Regions from separate parts of the Anaerobacillus sp. QJM3NY_17 genome, predicted to be linked through region 2. Evidence: a T-box and tRNA genes for the amino acid it is inferred to sense, from the RefSeq annotation. Region 2 holds a T-box; the other holds one or more tRNA genes.
What was found. A T-box is a leader RNA that pairs with one kind of tRNA and senses whether it is charged. The one in region 2 lies ahead of argS (arginine--tRNA ligase), so its partner is inferred to be a tRNA-Arg.

Region 1: it has a tRNA-Arg gene. The T-box ahead of argS (arginine--tRNA ligase) is inferred to sense a tRNA for this amino acid. The anticodon was not compared.

What each region holds. Positions count from the first base shown of each region.
Region 1 covers NZ_CM149685.1:257,279-266,634, forward strand. Annotated here, with positions in the region: gene AC0VYV_RS01445 (Tex family protein) at 1-1,894, shown strand, start outside; gene cmpA (cortex morphogenetic protein CmpA) at 1,904-2,017, opposite strand; gene AC0VYV_RS01455 (SprT family protein) at 2,119-2,571, shown strand; tRNA gene AC0VYV_RS01460 (tRNA-Asn) at 2,749-2,823, shown strand; tRNA gene AC0VYV_RS01465 (tRNA-Ser) at 2,827-2,917, shown strand; tRNA gene AC0VYV_RS01470 (tRNA-Glu) at 2,925-2,999, shown strand; tRNA gene AC0VYV_RS01475 (tRNA-Asp) at 3,053-3,128, shown strand; tRNA gene AC0VYV_RS01480 (tRNA-Gln) at 3,164-3,238, shown strand; tRNA gene AC0VYV_RS01485 (tRNA-Lys) at 3,243-3,318, shown strand; tRNA gene AC0VYV_RS01490 (tRNA-Leu) at 3,325-3,409, shown strand; tRNA gene AC0VYV_RS01495 (tRNA-Leu) at 3,449-3,534, shown strand; tRNA gene AC0VYV_RS01500 (tRNA-Arg) at 3,545-3,621, shown strand; tRNA gene AC0VYV_RS01505 (tRNA-Pro) at 3,645-3,721, shown strand; tRNA gene AC0VYV_RS01510 (tRNA-Gly) at 3,730-3,803, shown strand; tRNA gene AC0VYV_RS01515 (tRNA-Ile) at 3,812-3,888, shown strand; rRNA gene AC0VYV_RS01520 (16S ribosomal RNA) at 4,058-5,609, shown strand; rRNA gene AC0VYV_RS01525 (23S ribosomal RNA) at 5,847-8,776, shown strand; rRNA gene rrf (5S ribosomal RNA) at 9,010-9,126, shown strand.
Region 2 covers NZ_CM149685.1:663,648-673,003, forward strand. Annotated here, with positions in the region: gene AC0VYV_RS03645 (Ger(x)C family spore germination protein) at 1-945, opposite strand, end outside; gene AC0VYV_RS03650 (GerAB/ArcD/ProY family transporter) at 942-2,030, opposite strand; gene AC0VYV_RS03655 (spore germination protein) at 2,017-3,540, opposite strand; gene AC0VYV_RS03660 (hypothetical protein) at 3,819-4,019, shown strand; T-box leader at 4,064-4,278, shown strand; gene argS (arginine--tRNA ligase) at 4,333-6,018, shown strand; gene AC0VYV_RS03670 (TraR/DksA C4-type zinc finger protein) at 6,049-6,780, opposite strand; gene AC0VYV_RS03675 (hypothetical protein) at 6,931-7,407, shown strand; gene ctaG (cytochrome c oxidase assembly factor CtaG) at 7,827-8,732, opposite strand; gene AC0VYV_RS03685 (ArsR/SmtB family transcription factor) at 9,022-9,348, shown strand.

The DNA of each region.
Region 1 (9,356 bases), 410 kb from region 2:
GAAGCAACTAGAGAAGGCTACTAAGCTTCAAGAAGTAGAAGATCTATATCGACCTTATAAACAAAAGAAACGAACGAAGGCTACAATTGCAAAAGAGAAGGGATTGGAGCCTCTTGCTCTTTGGATTCTAAATGATGGAACTGGAGAAGCCTCCGAAGCGGCTGTAGAATACATATCAAAAGAAAACGAAGTTCCTACAGTGGAAGATGCCATCCAAGGAGCGCAGGATATTATTGCTGAATGGATATCAGATGATGCGGACGCACGTAAGTGGATTCGTGCAAAAACATTTCAACATGGTATTCTTCAAACCGCTGTGAAATCTGAAGAAGAAGATCCTAAAAAGATATTTGAAATGTACTATTCCTACCAGGAAGGTATTTCAAAAATCGTTCCACATCGGGTTCTGGCGATTAATAGAGGTGAGAAGGAAAAAGTTTTACGTACATCAGTCACCCCACCTACTGATTCAATCCATGATTATTTAAATAGGAAAATAATAAAAAATCAGCAGCAAAGTTGCGTCACTCTATTAGAGGAAGCCATTATTGACAGTTACAAACGTCTTATTCAACCTTCTGTAGAAAGAGAAATACGTAAAGAATTAACTGAGCGAGCTGAGGACCAAGCCATTCATATTTTCTCAGAAAACCTAAAACATCTTTTGCTACAACCCCCTTTAAAAGGAAAGAGAGTACTTGGGGTAGATCCTGCCTTTCGAACTGGGTGTAAACTAGCTGTTGTTGATGATACCGGTAAAATGCTTAATGTGTCTGTTATCTATCCAACACCGCCACGCTCAGAAGTCGAGAAAGCGAAAGCTATAGTGATACAAATGATAAAAGACTACGATATTGAGATGGTTGCTATAGGGAACGGGACGGCATCACGTGAAACCGAACAGTTTATTGCAGATGTGATAAAAGAAGTGGAAGTAAAAGTGGTCTATTTAATTGTTAATGAAGCAGGAGCGAGTGTTTACTCTGCATCAGACCTTGCAAGAGAAGAGTTTCCTGATCTACAGGTGGAGGAACGTTCGGCGGTTTCCATTGCGCGTAGAGTTCAAGACCCACTTGCTGAGCTAGTTAAAATTGATCCTAAATCAGTAGGAGTGGGACAATATCAGCACGATGTGTCTCAGAAAAAGCTGAATGATCAATTAACCTTTGTTGTGGAAACCGCTGTTAACCAGGTTGGCGTTAATGTGAATACAGCTTCTGTCTCTCTCCTTCAATATGTAGCTGGTCTTTCTCGAGCAGTTGCGATGAATATCGTTAAAAAACGAGATGAAGAAGGAAAGTTTACAAGTAGGGTGCAGTTAAAGAAAGTGCCAAGGCTTGGTGCTAAAACATATGAGCAGTGTATTGGATTTCTTCGAATAATGGGAGGGAAGCAACCTCTTGATCAAACAGAGATCCACCCTGAAAGTTATCAGGTAACAAAAGCACTTTTAGAACGCATTGATTGTAAGCCGCAGGATATTGGGACTGAAAAACTAGTGCAATCTTTGTCTGCAATTCCGATGAAGGAAACTGCAGAGGCTTTAAATATAGGGGAACCCACGTTACAAGATATTGTGGCATCTCTGCAGAAGCCGGGGCGTGACCCCCGAGATGAACTCTCACAGCCTATTTTAAAAACAGATGTTTTGAAAATGGAAGATCTTGAACAGGGTATGGAGTTAGAAGGAACAGTACGAAACGTAGTAGACTTTGGTGCTTTTATTGATATAGGGGTTAAACAAGATGGGCTTGTTCATATCTCGAAATTAACGACTCGCTTTGTGAAAAACCCTATGGAAGTTGTCCATGTAGGGCAAGTTGTTACTGTATGGGTTGATGAAGTTGATTTGAAAAGGGAAAGAATCGCTCTTACTATGCTAAAGCCATCATAAGCACTGCCCTTAGGGGCGGTGTTTTCTTCTGTAAAAAAACCAACATTGATTAAGAAGCTTGATTTGTCGGCGATTTTTCTCAAGGTAAGCTTGTTTCAGTTGTTTCTTAAACCATACAGGCAACTCCATCTCCTCCTTTAATGGATGACACTGCGTGAATGATGATGTAAATTAGTTTATGAAAAGCGGCTTGTATATGTTCGGAAAGTGAAAGGATGAATGAGTTGACTGAGAAAGAACTGCAGCGTTTAGTAGAAGCAATATCCGAGAGGTATTTTGGTATGCCTTTTCTTCATCAAGCTACATTTAATGCTCGTTTAAGAACTACTGGCGGACGTTATTTGTTAAGGTCACATAATCTTGAATTCAATAAAAAGCACTATGATCAATTTGGTGTAACAGAACTTGAAGGGATTATAAAGCATGAACTATGTCATTATCACCTACACATTCAGAAGAAAGGTTATAAACATCAGGACCAGGATTTCAAACAACTTCTTCAAAAAGTGGGGGGATCACGCTACTGCCAGGTAGTACCTGGGCAAAGAAGAGTAGAATCATATAAGTACCTTTACGAGTGTCAACAATGCCATGCTAAGTATAGAAGGAAGAGAAGGATGGACACCTTACGATATGTGTGCGGAAAGTGTAGAGGAAAGTTAAAACAAGTTTATTGAAAGTTATCATTGACGACCTAGATTGTATGTGGTAAATTAATAAAGTCTCTTCGGAGAGCAAGTCCAGATCGAATACATAACGCTTTAAGAAATTTCAAAAAAGCTGTTGACTTTGATTGCCGGATGAGTTATTATATTAAATGTCGCCGATAACGGAGACAACAAATTAAACACTATTCCACAGTAGCTCAGTGGTAGAGCTATCGGCTGTTAACCGATCGGTCGTAGGTTCGAATCCTACCTGTGGAGCCAAACGGAGAAGTACCCAAGTGGCTGAAGGGGCGCCCCTGCTAAGGGTGTAGGTCGCGTGAGCGGCGCGAGGGTTCAAATCCCTCCTTCTCCGCCATTTTTATGGCCCGTTGGTCAAGCGGTTAAGACACCGCCCTTTCACGGCGGTAACACGGGTTCGAATCCCGTACGGGTCACCAACAAATTTTAAAAATAAAATGTTTCAACAACATGATATGTAATCAGTTATAGAGGTCTCGTGGTGTAGCGGTTAACATGCCTGCCTGTCACGCAGGAGATCGCGGGTTCGATTCCCGTCGAGACCGCCATTATTTTCTAAAATGAATCTGATTATATAAATTGTTGGGCTATAGCCAAGCGGTAAGGCAACGGATTTTGATTCCGTCATGCGCTGGTTCGAATCCAGCTAGCCCAGCCATGTTGAGCCATTAGCTCAGTTGGTAGAGCATCTGACTTTTAATCAGAGGGTCGAAGGTTCGAGTCCTTCATGGCTCACCACTTTTTGCGGGTGTGGCGGAATTGGCAGACGCGCTAGACTTAGGATCTAGTGTCTTACGACGTGGGGGTTCAAGTCCCTTCACCCGCACCAATTCTTTTAAAATGCTAAGTTTTCATCAAGTAACGATGTGCGGTTGTGGCGGAATGGCAGACGCGCTAGCTTGAGGGGCTAGTGGGGGAAACCCCGTGGAGGTTCGAGTCCTCTCAACCGCACCAAATATAATATGCGCCCGTAGCTCAATTGGATAGAGCGTCTGACTACGGATCAGAAGGTTAGGGATTCGACTTCTCTCGGGCGCACCATATTTATTTACTTAATAAAATGTCGGGAAGTAGCTCAGCTTGGTAGAGCACTTGGTTTGGGACCAAGGGGTCGCAGGTTCAAATCCTGTCTTCCCGACCATCAATATCGCGGGTGTAGTTTAGTGGTAAAACCTCAGCCTTCCAAGCTGATGTCGTGGGTTCGATCCCCATCACCCGCTCCATTAAAGATGGGCCTGTAGCTCAGCTGGTTAGAGCGCACGCCTGATAAGCGTGAGGTCGGTGGTTCGAGTCCACTCAGGCCCACCATCTTTTGAAAAAAAGTTGTTGACACTGTTCAAGTCATCATGGTATGATGATTTGGTCGCTGAAAACGACATTGAAAGAAACAAATCGATCTTTGAAAACTGAACGAAACGCCATGTAAGTAGTTGTTTCTACGGAAACAAAACATTGTTTTAAAGCTAGATTAAGCTTTCTATCGGAGAGTTTGATCCTGGCTCAGGACGAACGCTGGCGGCGTGCCTAATACATGCAAGTCGAGCGAAGAGATGGGAGCTTGCTCCCTGATCTTAGCGGCGGACGGGTGAGTAACACGTGGGCAACCTGCCCTGCAGACTGGGATAACTCCGGGAAACCGGAGCTAATACCGGGTAATACATCGCACCGCATGGTGCAATGTTGAAAGTTGGCTTTCGAGCTAACACTGCAGGATGGGCCCGCGGCGCATTAGCTAGTTGGTAAGGTAATGGCTTACCAAGGCGACGATGCGTAGCCGACCTGAGAGGGTGATCGGCCACACTGGGACTGAGACACGGCCCAGACTCCTACGGGAGGCAGCAGTAGGGAATCTTCCGCAATGGACGAAAGTCTGACGGAGCAACGCCGCGTGAGTGACGAAGGCCTTCGGGTCGTAAAGCTCTGTTGTTAGGGAAGAACAAGTACCGTTCGAATAGGGCGGTACCTTGACGGTACCTAACCAGAAAGCCACGGCTAACTACGTGCCAGCAGCCGCGGTAATACGTAGGTGGCAAGCGTTGTCCGGAATTATTGGGCGTAAAGCGCGCGCAGGCGGTCTTTTAAGTCTGATGTGAAAGCCCACGGCTCAACCGTGGAGGGTCATTGGAAACTGGAGGACTTGAGTGCAGAAGAGGAGAGTGGAATTCCACGTGTAGCGGTGAAATGCGTAGATATGTGGAGGAACACCAGTGGCGAAGGCGGCTCTCTGGTCTGTAACTGACGCTGAGGCGCGAAAGCGTGGGGAGCAAACAGGATTAGATACCCTGGTAGTCCACGCCGTAAACGATGAGTGCTAGGTGTTGGGGGGTTCCACCCTCAGTGCTGAAGTTAACACATTAAGCACTCCGCCTGGGGAGTACGACCGCAAGGTTGAAACTCAAAGGAATTGACGGGGGCCCGCACAAGCAGTGGAGCATGTGGTTTAATTCGAAGCAACGCGAAGAACCTTACCAGGTCTTGACATCCTCTGACAATCCTGGAGACAGGACGTTCCCCTTCGGGGGACAGAGTGACAGGTGGTGCATGGTTGTCGTCAGCTCGTGTCGTGAGATGTTGGGTTAAGTCCCGCAACGAGCGCAACCCTTGATCTTAGTTGCCAGCATTTAGTTGGGCACTCTAAGGTGACTGCCGGTGACAAACCGGAGGAAGGTGGGGATGACGTCAAATCATCATGCCCCTTATGACCTGGGCTACACACGTGCTACAATGGACGGTACAAAGGGCAGCAACACCGCGAGGTGAAGCGAATCCCATAAAGCCGTTCTCAGTTCGGATTGCAGGCTGCAACTCGCCTGCATGAAGCCGGAATTGCTAGTAATCGCGGATCAGCATGCCGCGGTGAATACGTTCCCGGGCCTTGTACACACCGCCCGTCACACCACGAGAGTTTGTAACACCCGAAGTCGGTGGGGTAACCTTTATGGAGCCAGCCGCCGAAGGTGGGACAAATGATTGGGGTGAAGTCGTAACAAGGTAGCCGTATCGGAAGGTGCGGCTGGATCACCTCCTTTCTATGGAGAATTACGAAGGTAACTTACGTTACCAACCTTACATGAGCGTTTCGTTTAGTTTTGAAAGAATGATTTATTCTTTCAAACCAGGTGAAGTGATGAAGCTTAGGCGGATTCAAACAGTAGCCTTGTTCCTTGAAAACTAGATAGCACAAACAACGACATCCAATAATTATTTTTTATGCAATAACTTAGTAATAACTGATGCGTTATGGCAGCAATGCCTAACAAATCGAAGGTTAAGCTACTAAGGGCGCACGGTGGATGCCTTGGCACTAGAAGCCTAAGAAGGACGGGACGAACACCGATATGCTTCGGGGAGCTGTAAGTACGCTTTGATCCGGAGATTTCCGAATGGGGGAACCCACCATCTTTAATAGGATGGTATCCATTTCTGAATACATAGGGAATGGAAGGCAGACCCGGGGAACTGAAACATCTCATTACCCGGAGGAAGAGAAAGCAAACGCGATTTCCTGAGTAGCGGCGAGCGAAACGGAATCAGCCCAAACCAGAGGGCTTGCCCTCTGGGGTTGTAGGACGTCTCTTTGGAGTTACAAAGGCACGGATAGACGAAGCGACCTGGAAAGGTCCATCAGAGAAGGTAACAATCCTGTAGTCAAAATCCGATGCCCTCCGAGACGGATCCTGAGTACGGCGGGACACGTGAAACCCCGTCGGAATCCGGGAGGACCATCTCCCAAGGCTAAATACTCTCTAGTGACCGATAGTGAACCAGTACCGTGAGGGAAAGGTGAAAAGCACCCCGGAAGGGGAGTGAAAAAGAACCTGAAACCGTGTGCCTACAACTAGTTGGAGCCCGTTAATGGGTGACAGCGTGCCTTTTGTAGAATGAACCGGCGAGTTACGATCCCGTGCAAGGTTAAGCTGAGAAGGCGGAGCCGCAGCGAAAGCGAGTCTGAATAGGGCGAAATAGTACGTGGTCGTAGACCCGAAACCAGGTGATCTACCCATGTCCAGGGTGAAGTTCAGGTAACACTGAATGGAGGCCCGAACCCACGCATGTTGAAAAATGCGGGGATGAGGTGTGGGTAGCGGTGAAATGCCAATCGAACCTGGAGATAGCTGGTTCTCTCCGAAATAGCTTTAGGGCTAGCCTCGCGGCAAGAATCTTGGAGGTAGAGCACTGATTGGACTAGGGGTCCTTACCGGATTACCGAATCCAGTCAAACTCCGAATGCCAACGATTTATCCGCGGGAGTCAGACTGCGAGTGATAAGATCCGTAGTCGAGAGGGAAACAGCCCAGACCACCAGCTAAGGTCCCAAAGTATACGTTAAGTGGAAAAGGATGTGGCGTTGCTTAGACAACCAGGATGTTGGCTTAGAAGCAGCCATCATTTAAAGAGTGCGTAATAGCTCACTGGTCGAGTGACGCTGCGCCGAAAATGTACCGGGGCTAAACGTATCACCGAAGCTGTGGATTGTCTTACGACAATGGTAGGAGAGCGTTCTAAGGGCAGTGAAGTCAGACCGAAAGGACTGGTGGAGCGCTTAGAAGTGAGAATGCCGGTATGAGTAGCGAAAGACAAGTGAGAATCTTGTCCGTCGAAAGCCCAAGGTTTCCTGAGGAAGGCTCGTCCGCTCAGGGTTAGTCGGGACCTAAGCCGAGGCCGAAAGGCGTAGGCGATGGATAACAGGTTGATATTCCTGTACCACCTCCTTTCCGTTTGAACGACGGGGGGACGCAGAAAGATAGGGAGAGCGCGCTGCTGGAAATGCGCGTCCAAGCGATTAGGCTGGTGAATAGGCAAATCCGTTCACCATGAAGGCTGAGTCGTGATGGCGAGGGAAATTTAGTACCGAAGTCCTTGATTCTACGCTGCCAAGAAAAGCCTCTAGTGAGGAAAAAGGTGCCCGTACCGCAAACCGACACAGGTAGGCGAGGAGAGAATCCTAAGACGATCGGGAGAACTCTCGTTAAGGAACTCGGCAAAATGACCCCGTAACTTCGGGAGAAGGGGTGCTTCCTCGGGTTTATAGCCCAGGGGAGCCGCAGTGAAAAGATCCAAGCGACTGTTTAGCAAAAACACAGGTCTCTGCAAAGCCGTAAGGCGAAGTATAGGGGCTGACACCTGCCCGGTGCTGGAAGGTTAAGAGGAGGGGTTATCCCTTACGGGAGAAGCTCTGAATCGAAGCCCCAGTAAACGGCGGCCGTAACTATAACGGTCCTAAGGTAGCGAAATTCCTTGTCGGGTAAGTTCCGACCCGCACGAAAGGTGCAACGACTTGGATACTGTCTCAACGAGAGACCCGGTGAAATTATAGTACCTGTGAAGATGCAGGTTACCCGCGACAGGACGGAAAGACCCCATGGAGCTTTACTGTAGCCTGATATTGGATTTTGGTACAGCTTGTACAGGATAGGTAGGAGCCATAGAAGTCGGACCGCCAGGTTCGATGGAGGCGTCGGTGGGATACTACCCTGGCTGTACTGACATTCTAACCCAGCACCGTGATCCGGTGCGGAGACAGTGTCAGGTGGGCAGTTTGACTGGGGCGGTCGCCTCCTAAAGTGTAACGGAGGCGCCCAAAGGTTCCCTCAGAATGGTTGGAAATCATTCGCAGAGTGTAAAGGCACAAGGGAGCTTGACTGCGAGACCTACAAGTCGAGCAGGGACGAAAGTCGGGCTTAGTGATCCGGTGGTTCCGCATGGAAGGGCCATCGCTCAACGGATAAAAGCTACCCTGGGGATAACAGGCTTATCTCCCCCAAGAGTCCACATCGACGGGGAGGTTTGGCACCTCGATGTCGGCTCATCGCATCCTGGGGCTGAAGTAGGTCCCAAGGGTTGGGCTGTTCGCCCATTAAAGCGGTACGCGAGCTGGGTTCAGAACGTCGTGAGACAGTTCGGTCCCTATCCGTCGCGGGCGCAGGAAATTTGAGAGGAGCTGTCCTTAGTACGAGAGGACCGGGATGGACACACCGCTGGTGTACCAGTTGTTCCGCCAGGAGCATAGCTGGGTAGCTACGTGTGGAAGGGATAAGTGCTGAAAGCATCTAAGCATGAAGCCCCCCTCGAGATGAGATTTCCCACAGCATTAAGCTGGTAAGATCCCTTAGAGATGATGAGGTAGATAGGTTCGGGGTGGAAGCGTGGCAACACGTGGAGCTGACGAATACTAATCGATCGAGGGCTTAACCTAAACGAAAAGCGAAGTAAGCCGTTTAAATCCGACAAGCGTTGGAGGCTTTTGAGTCAGACGCGCTTTATGCGTCAGAATCAAAAGGTGAAACGATCGAGGATTTGGCTTACGTAGCTGGACATATTGGAAAGTTGTGCGTGCTATCTAGTTTTCAGGGAACACCTGAAATAAGGAAGTTCGATTAAGTGCCACCACGTCCTGTGGTGAACACCGAACGGCTAACATCCTGTTAGTCTAGTGATGATGGCGAAGAGGTCACACCCGTTCCCATGCCGAACACGGAAGTTAAGCTCTTCAGCGCCGATGGTAGTTGGGGGATCTCCCCCTGCAAGAGTAGGACGTCGCTGGGCAATTGAAGAAAAGTGAGAGACCAAATGGTTTCTCACTTTTTTGTATTGATAAAGTGAAGAAAACTCGCAAGAGAAAAAAGCTTCATGTGAGACAATCAAAACTTCTTCGAAAGCTACGTAGGGGTGGGAGAAGCAAGAAATTCGAGGAAGCAAGCGATGTCAGACCGGAGTGGATATTCGAGAGATCCATGAGGATCTGGCATCGCGCAGCTGGCGAAGTTCGCCGCTTA
Region 2 (9,356 bases):
TAACCGTGTGGATAATTCATCTGCAATATCATGTACCATTCCTTCTTTAAACAGATGGTTTTGAGGATATTCTTCTACATTTCCTCTTATTTCAAGATTGATAACGCCTTTATTTAATTGTTGATCTTGAAAAGAATATTCATTAGATGCTTTGGCATTTCGGACGTTTATAGTAACGGTTTTGGTGAGAAAACCTTCATTGTGTTCTTCACCAATATTTTCTGTAATACTTGCTTTTTTACTTTTCCTATCAGCCATAAGGAGTAGTAAGGTTGCGTCTATTGGAGGAAGAACAACTCCTGTATAGTTGGCGTGATGAAATAAAGCAATTCCGTTTATTTCAGGTGCGCCCACATCCTTGTTGAAACTAATATATGGAAGGGCGTAATCTTGTCCAACATCTTTAGAATAACGAAATGTTTTTTCGATCGTCATTCGCGGGGCTTCTGTTTTATTTTCAGCACCTTTAATAAGATCTGACATAAATTCTGTAATGAGAGTATCGCCAATATGGTCTAAATTTAACATGTCTTCGGCTCGTCCATCGACAACTCCGACTCTAGCGTCTAGTGGACCTTTTGGATCTCTGTACAGGACATCAAAAATGTGGTCAATGTCTTTTTTGGCTATCTCTTTCCCTAAGAGAATGAGCTGATTTTTTGAAGCTGTTACTTGCTTTGATAAAACTCGATCCACTTTAATTCGCGTATCTCTGGGTGAAGACCCTGAAACGGAAAGAATGCGATTAGAGTATACGCCCCCTTGACTAACTGGAATACCAAGGTTCCGAACGGCGAACGTTGTGCGAATTTCATTTTCATTCTCATAATCCAATCCAGCCCCATAAATCAGCTTCGATTCTTTTAAAAGTTCCTGATCCCAGCAAGAGGTCAGAAATAACAGGCTGAGCGAAAAAATGATGGAAAGATGTTTTAGTTTTTTCATCGTGACTCCTCTTTCTTCTTAAATAAAAGACTAATGAGCAAAAGCAGGAGAGGGAAGCCAAGGGCAAAAAAATAACTTGCTTTCGCATGATAACTAGAAATCATTTCCACAGTATATCGATCATGTGAAAACATTGAGAAAAACAGTGCAATAAAGGCGGCAGTCAAAATGGGACCAGTTGTTTTTTTTCTTTTTGTTAAATATTGAATGCCTCTTCCTGCAATATATATATACGATACATAGGAAGTCATAACAGAAACGATCCAGATCGAAAGAAAAAGGAGATCCACTCTATCCACAATTACAAAGGATACACCTTTTAACATATACACGAGGGGTTCAGGAATCATTTCAAGCTGAGAAGGGCTAAAAAAGACGTACGTTGCAAATGTTAAAAAGCTATATAATAATGTTACTGCTATATTAGCCAGTGTTAAGCTTTTTAGTGCTGCTTTCCCTTTTGTTTGAACGTAAGGGTAAATGAATAATACGATTTCAAAACCCAGCATGGATACTATCCCTTGCTGTGTTGCTTTTAGGATTGTTCCTACGCCATTTTGACCAATTGGCAAGATATAACGAATATCCGCGTCCTTTAAAGTATAGGCGGCCATAATGATCAGAGGAATAATTAGAACTGAAACAAACTGATAAAATCTCCCCATTACTTTGATTCTGCCAATAGCAAGGTAAGTGCCACTAATAGTTAGCAATAAAAAGATGACAATCATGGGTGTTCGAAATAAGATCCAAGTTTTTATTGTGGTTTCAAACAATTCCAATACAATGACCGCTGTTGAAATAGCGAATAGTGTGTAAAGAAGTGAGACGACGAATGCTACATATTTGCCAATGATTTTAGGCCCATATTCAAAAAGCGTTAATGATGGGAAACGGTTGCTCAAAAAGTAAAGTATAAAAATAATTAGTTGGATAGCAACACCAGTAACAAGAAGAGTAATCCAGCCATCAGTTCCAGCTCCTGCATATAAGGAAGAGGGAAGAGAGAGTACGCCTACGCCAACTTGTGTTTGGAATATGATGAAAAAAAGCTGCGCCGAATTAATTTTGCTACTCGTCTTCATTTTGTTTCCACCTTCTTGAGACCCACTCCTGTGTTCCATGCTGTGCACGAACGTCTGACGGTCGCCTACCGAGTAACCATCTTGGAAGGCGAATAACAGAATCTTTTAGTTCGTTGAAACGAAATGGTGCAAGCGGGGAGAAATAAGGTGTGCCGAAAGTTTCTAAACCACATAAGTGGATTAAAATGATGGATAATCCGAAGACAAGCCCAATAAATCCAAATGCTGCAGAAAGGAGCATGAGTGGAAAACCAAGCAGCCTGATTGACATACTCATTTCATACGATGGAACTGCAAAGGATGATATAGCCGTCAGTGCGACGACAATAATCATCATATTCGATACAAGGTTAGCTTCTACAATCGCAGTCCCAATAACTAAACCCCCAACAATACCAATTGTTTGTGCAATAGGACCTGGTAGTCGTATAGCAGCTTCTCTCAATAATTCAAGAATAATTTGCATAATTAAAGCTTCTAGTAATGGTGGGAATGGAACGTTTTCAAGCGAGCTTTTAATATTTAAGATTAACTCGGCAGGTAGTACCTCTGGGTGAAAAGATACGGTGGCGATATATAATGAAGGCAACCCTAATGCAAAAATAAAGCTGGCTACTCTTATGAGTCTTAAGATAGATCCAATATACCATCTGCTGTTGTAGTCTTCAGGCGATTGATAAAAGGCAAAAAAAGTTACTGGAAAAATTAAAGTTGCAGGGCTTCCTTCCATTAGGAGACCGACTCTTCCTTCCATGAGGTGAGCAGTCATTCTATCAGGTCGTTCCGTACTTAGCATTTGGGGGAATGGAGAGAATGGTGCATCCTCAATAAACTCTTCTACATAGCCAGGCGTTTGAATGGAATCCGTTTTAATAGATGTGATTCTTTTTTCTATTTCTGCGATAAGATCAGGGTTTGTAAGGTGCTGTAAGTAAATAACAGCTATTTTCGTGTCTGTTGTTTTACCAATTTTAAAGAACCTAATCACAAGGTTAGGATTCTCAATTCTTCTGCGAAGCATTTGTAGGTTTTGCATAATATTTTCGACAAAACCTTCATGTGAACCGCGAACGACTTGCTCATTAATTGGCTCAGATATTGCTCTAGAATTTCCTGAGAAAGCTTCTAGTAAATAAAAATGTACTTGTCCATTTATTAGTAGAACGACAAATCCTTTTGTTAATCCTGTAATAGCTTCATTTAAATTTTTTGATCGCCGGTATTCCTTTGATGTGACTGTATCCTCGATGTTTAACTGATTTGTCTCAAATAATGGTTTCATAATCGTTCTTTGTAGCTTCTCTTCATCAACTAAAGGATCTAAATAAGCAAGTAGGCATTTCACATCCTGAACCGTAATATTTCTGAATTTGATATCTTCTGTATTATGAAATTTTGCTTTTATATATTCTTTGTTCTCTTCAAGAGAATAGTATGCATCATGTGATTCAGTAGCAGTTGGAATTTGGTAGGACTCATTTCGAATTGATTTTCGTTTGCTTCGTCTCACAATGCACCCTCCTCAATAAAATTAGATAGGTATAGGTTGTTATAATAATTGAGAAGTTATGTATACGAATTGAAATGAATCATTCATAAATGATTTAAAAGAGTTATAAATGCCTTGTGATAGGTCTATAGTCTTTGTTATCCCGTGATTGTTCTCGTCGTTTACTGGTCTTTTGTAGGGTTTTAACATAATTCAAATCGAGTCTTGTCGAATGAGTGCAAATACATTGTTAAGGTGGTGTATAATACGGATAACTTATCCGGAAGGTGGTTCTAACGATGACGATTAAAAATGTTCAAAAGGAAAAATTGGCAGTTGATCGGTGTATGAAGCATTTAGAGGTCGTGAACGTAGAGCCAAAAGTAAGACAGCTGATTTCCATGTACTTAACATCCATTTATCGAGAAGGGTATCAGGAAGGTTTTGCTGATGGTGAAAAAAATGGATATTCTGAATCGGAAAAAGGACTTATAAAATAAGTGGTTGAATTTATATGGAAGTCGGCTATAATAAGACTAATATTGTATCGTCAATGCGAAAGAGAGTAGTGTTTGTATACGGATAAAGCGATCCGGGGATGGTGAGAGCTCGGAACCTTAGCAGGCATGAACCGGACTTTCAAGACACTGTTTTGAATTAAGTAGAAGCAGTCGGACTCCCCGTTATAGAGTGAAGTAGGCTCAAATCGTTTTATTGAGCAATCAGAGTGGTACCGCGGAATTCATCTCCGTCTCTTTTATAGAGACGGAGATTTTTTTATAGGCAAATGGATATACAAATAGGAGGGAATGTATGAATTACAAAGAATTATTTGCACAACAACTTTATCAAGCATGTGAAGAAGAAGTGAGCTTTCTTAATATTCTGCAGCGAATTGAACTGCCTAAGCATGACTCTTTAGGTGACTATGCCTTCCCATGCTTTGATCTTGCCAAAGTGAAACGAATGGCTCCTCATCAAATTGCGAAGGAGCTTGTTACTGACATTCATGAGTCAGCCTTTGAAAAAGTAGAAGCTGTTGGGCCTTATGTTAATGTGTTTCTTAATAAAAAAATGGTTAGTACTGAGGTAATAAGTCGCATTGTACGTGAGGGAAGTGAGTACGGTGCTTCTAATGTAGGAAAGGGAGGTGCCGTGACGATTGATCTTTCCTCACCTAATATAGCGAAGCCCTTCTCAATGGGCCATTTACGCTCAACCGTTATTGGAAATTCATTAGCGCTAATTGTTGAAAAAGTCGGCTATCGCCCCATTCGCATTAATCATCTTGGGGACTGGGGAACTCAGTTCGGCAAATTGATAACGGCCTACCGAAAGTGGGGGGAGGAGCAAAAGGTTCGTGAGCAAACGATTAAAGAACTCCTTAAGCTCTATATTACATTTCATGAAAAAGCGGAATCAGATAATGGTCTTGAAGATGAAGGACGTAAGGCATTTAAAGAATTAGAAGAAGGTAACCCAGAAGCCGTTTCATTATGGAAATGGTTCCGTGAAGAATCTCTTAAAGAGTTTGATCGAATTTATGAGCTTATGGGGATTACCTTTGATTCAACAAATGGGGAAGCATTTTATAATGATAAAATGCAGAGTGTCATTGATCTACTTGAAGAAAAAAATCTCTTAGTTGAATCTCGTGGCGCCATGGTAGTAGAACTTGGAGAGAGCTTACCACCATGTCTAATTAAGAAGAAAGATGGTGCCACACTTTATGCAACCCGTGATCTCGCTGCAGCCATTTATCGCTATGAAACATATGGATTTAGTAAGGCTCTCTATGTCGTAGGAAATGAACAGAGTCTACATTTCAAACAATTATTTGAAGTATTAAAGAAAATGGGATTCGATTGGGCAGATCAAATGCACCATATTAACTTCGGAATGATGTTAAAAGATGGAAAGAAAATGTCGACAAGAAAAGGGAAAGTAGTATTGCTAGAAGAAGTGTTGACTGAAGCAATCGAGCTTGCAAAAGTAAATATTGAAACCAAAAATCCTAGTTTAGAAAATAAAAACGCGATTGCTGAACAAATTGGGGTAGGGGCCGTTTTGTTTCATGACTTAAAGAATGATCGTCGAAATGATATAGAGTTTTCACTTGAAGACATGCTACGTGTTGAGGGTGAAACTGGTCCGTACGTGCAATATACTCATGCGCGTGCTTGTTCTATTCTACGCAAAGGGGATTTTCATTCCAATGATCATATAAAAGGTCTCGAAGATGAAGAAGCCTGGTCAGTTGTGACAAAGCTGCTTAGTTTTCCAAATGTAATTGAAAGAGCAGCAGCTGAATACGACCCTTCTCAAATCGCAAAGTTTGTCCTTGACCTTTCACGTTCTTTTAATAAATACTATGGACAGATTCGTATCTTAGATGACCCATCCTGTAAACAAGCGAGATTGCAGCTGGTGTCAGCTGTCTCCATTGTTTTACAAGAAGGCTTGCGATTGTTAGGACTACATGCACCAGAAGAAATGTAATAAGACAGCCCGTTTTTAGGGCTGTCTTATTTAGATGAGGTCACTATCTTCGATTGTACCCTGACTTGCCTTCTGGTCATGATCATCCAGTAAGTCTTCATAACGTTCATGACGTTGATTTGGAATCACTCCAGATGGTTTGCCATCTAGATCGGCTGATAAAAATGATTCGATTTCCTCGACATACCCGACAGGCTCATTGGAATCAATATACATTTTGTCATAGTTCATTTCCTGAGCGTTAAAGTCTGAAGGTGTTTCGGATGTTCCATACTTCGCAGCTCGTTGCCATGAATCTTCAGCGTCAAAAAAGGTAGCATCGTTAGTGTCGTTTACATGTTCCTCCAAGGAATTGCCAAGTACACCTTCTTCTGCTGGTCTTCTGTCTGATGTCTTTTGTGATGGACTATGTTCTACACATGTGGAAGCTGTTGGAAGGGCAGCGAGTCTTTCTGTTGAAATATCATTTCCACAAACTTCACATATGCCATATTTTCCATTTCCAATTCGTTCAAGGGCCTTTGTCAGTTCTGCTAATTCTGTTTTTGCATGTTCATTTAGTGATAGATCTTTCTCGCGTTCATATAATTCTGTCGCCGTATCGCCAGGGTGATTATCGTAATTGGATAGTTCACCTGTAGAATGTTGAGCAAAAGACTGAGAAACACCAAATTCATCGTTTTCATCTAATTCATCACTAAGAGCCAGGATGCGTTCTTGAATCATTTTCTTATATGAACGAAGTTGGTTCGTTGTTAACATAGTCAATTCTCCTTTCTTTTTCTTATATCCGTAGTATGGATCAAAAAGAAGGGTGCTACTTCTGAAAATAATTCCATGAGAGTTGGATGAAATACCAGTAATATGGAAAAGGTAAAAATGTAGCTGAGACAATAAGAAGCTGGTGATGGGATGAACAGAAAAGTAAATCCAATTGAAGTTCTCTTGTGGAGTATTGCCTTTCCCGGGTTTGGACAAATCATTAATAAGAATTACATAAGAGGTGCTTTTTTTATTGGGCTTGAGTTTTTGATCAATGTGAATGCAAATCTTAATATGAATATTCTCTATAGTTTTCAAGGTAAGTCCGTCCAGGCAATTTCAGTTACAAATTATGAATGGGCTATGTTTTATCCTTGTGTTTACATGTTTGCGATTTATGAAAGCTATCTAGGTGCTATTGAAAAAGCAGGGAAACTACCAGGTGATTACCTGTCTTTACCCTTTGTATGTGGAGCGTATTTTTCTACGGTGGCTGTGATTGTATCGAATTTAAGAACAGAGCCTTTTGTTATTCCACCGACCTTTGTTGCTATTATAGGTATTGTTATTGGGGTAGTAATTGGGGGCGGATTACGACAATTGTTAAGACGGAAGGGTATGCAATAACAAAAGCCATGAAGCAAAGTGCTTCATGGCTTTTTGAACGGGACGGTTTTGGTTTTCGGTGTCTAGCTACAGTGGGCAGACACTCGGTCACTTCACCTTTTCATCCGAACACAAAGACCGTGTTCAAATGAAAAGGCTCCAGTGCCTGCCGTGTCTAACCGCCCACTTCCGCTTTTCGGTGTCTAGCTGCGCGGGCCAAATCCTCCGGCTGTTTCGCCCAATCGAATGAGACAAAGAGCGTCTCAATCTCATGGGCTCCAACATCCTGCGGATTTAGGCGGGCCCGCTCCGCTTTTCGGTGTCTAGCTGCAGTGGGCAGGGTCTCGATCGCTTCAGCCCATAAAATGAACACAAAGACCGTGTTCTTTTTATGGGCCTCCAGCGCTTGTCGACCCTAACCGCCCACTTCCGCTTTTCGTTTAAATCTCACTGATTCGGAATTCTGGTGATTGTAGTTCTTCGGCGTCTTTTTCTCGTTCTCTTCTTGCCCATTGGAAGAAGATGTAGCCTAGTGCGGTGCCGTATGAGAGTTCTTGGATGATTTTCATGATGATGCCGCCTAGCTGTTGGTCTTCCATGATGCCTAGTGGTTTGAATTGGTCAAATAGTTCAGGTGAAACGGTCGTGCCGGTTGGTACGCAATATCCCATTGCATTAGCCCAAATCGTTGGATCTGTATATGTAGCGTATAATGGAGTAGTTGCGAAAATAATGAGAGCACATGCTGGTGTGAGTAGGACACCATCTGCGAAGATGTATCCAAGTTTTTTAACACCTGATAACGTATCGTATTCTGGTATTGGACAAACAAGTGGCCACCACATAGCAAAGGCTGTCAGGATTAGAGCGGCTTTATAGAAATTCTGAGCCGTATAGTGCACCATTAAGTAATCAAAGATTTCTGGGATATGATAGAAAGAAAATAACCCGTTAAATAAAAGCAGTGAAATAATAGGGAATGTGAAAAATTTAAAGATTTTACGAATCACTTTGATATTTAGCAGTGGACGTAGCAACCATGCTGGGGTGCCTACTATCATGAGTGGTGGAGCGACTAAATATACGAGCGCCATCTCAGTCATATGGATGCTGAGTAATAAATGCCCCATAAGTGATAGTGGACCGCCAAGTCCGAGATAAAATAAGAAAACCCCGATTAAGAAAAAGATCTTTTTGTAAAGGGGAATCGGTGCTGAGTCTTTAAAGCTATTTTTCCAAGGTCCTGTTAGAAGTAAGTAGAATCCAGCAATAACGATTGCAGCTACCATAATTCCAGGACTCCATAAAGCACTAAACGAAAATGTGCTCGATAATTGTTCCCACATTAGGAACACCTCCATCTATGATCATAATGCCTGACAGTAAATGTTGACCGTTTTCATCATACCATATCATCTTCTTGCATCCTATCTAACGATAAGAAAGCCTTTACTTTTTCTTCTTACTCTATTGTAAAAAGGATTTCCCATTAACTCAAGGCGGGTTCTACATTTTGTGTGAAGGAATCGTGACAGGCTTCCTCATCTAAGTTGACAATAGTGAAAGGTCTTTCATACAATGGCAACAGAATGGTATATGAATGTATGTTCATGTAATGAGGGAGAGGGGATCGTTTTGGATAATCATGGGCAGGATGTGGCAAAAGAACAATTGGATCTAGATGAAGAAACACTTTTTATTGTTTCGCAAACTTTTAAAGCTTTGGGAGATCCAACGAGGATTCGGATATTAAACTTGTTGGCAGATCGGGAATGTGCTGTAAGTGAAATAGCGGATGCTCTGCATCTTTCTCAATCGACTGTTTCTCATCAGCTTCGCTTTTTGAAGAACTTACGCTTAGTAAAGTTTAGAAGAGCCGGCACGAGTATTTTTTATTCTCCTGATGATCAGCATGTGATGGCACTGCTTCACCAGGCGATCCACCATGCCTGTCACGATTAATCGCTCTG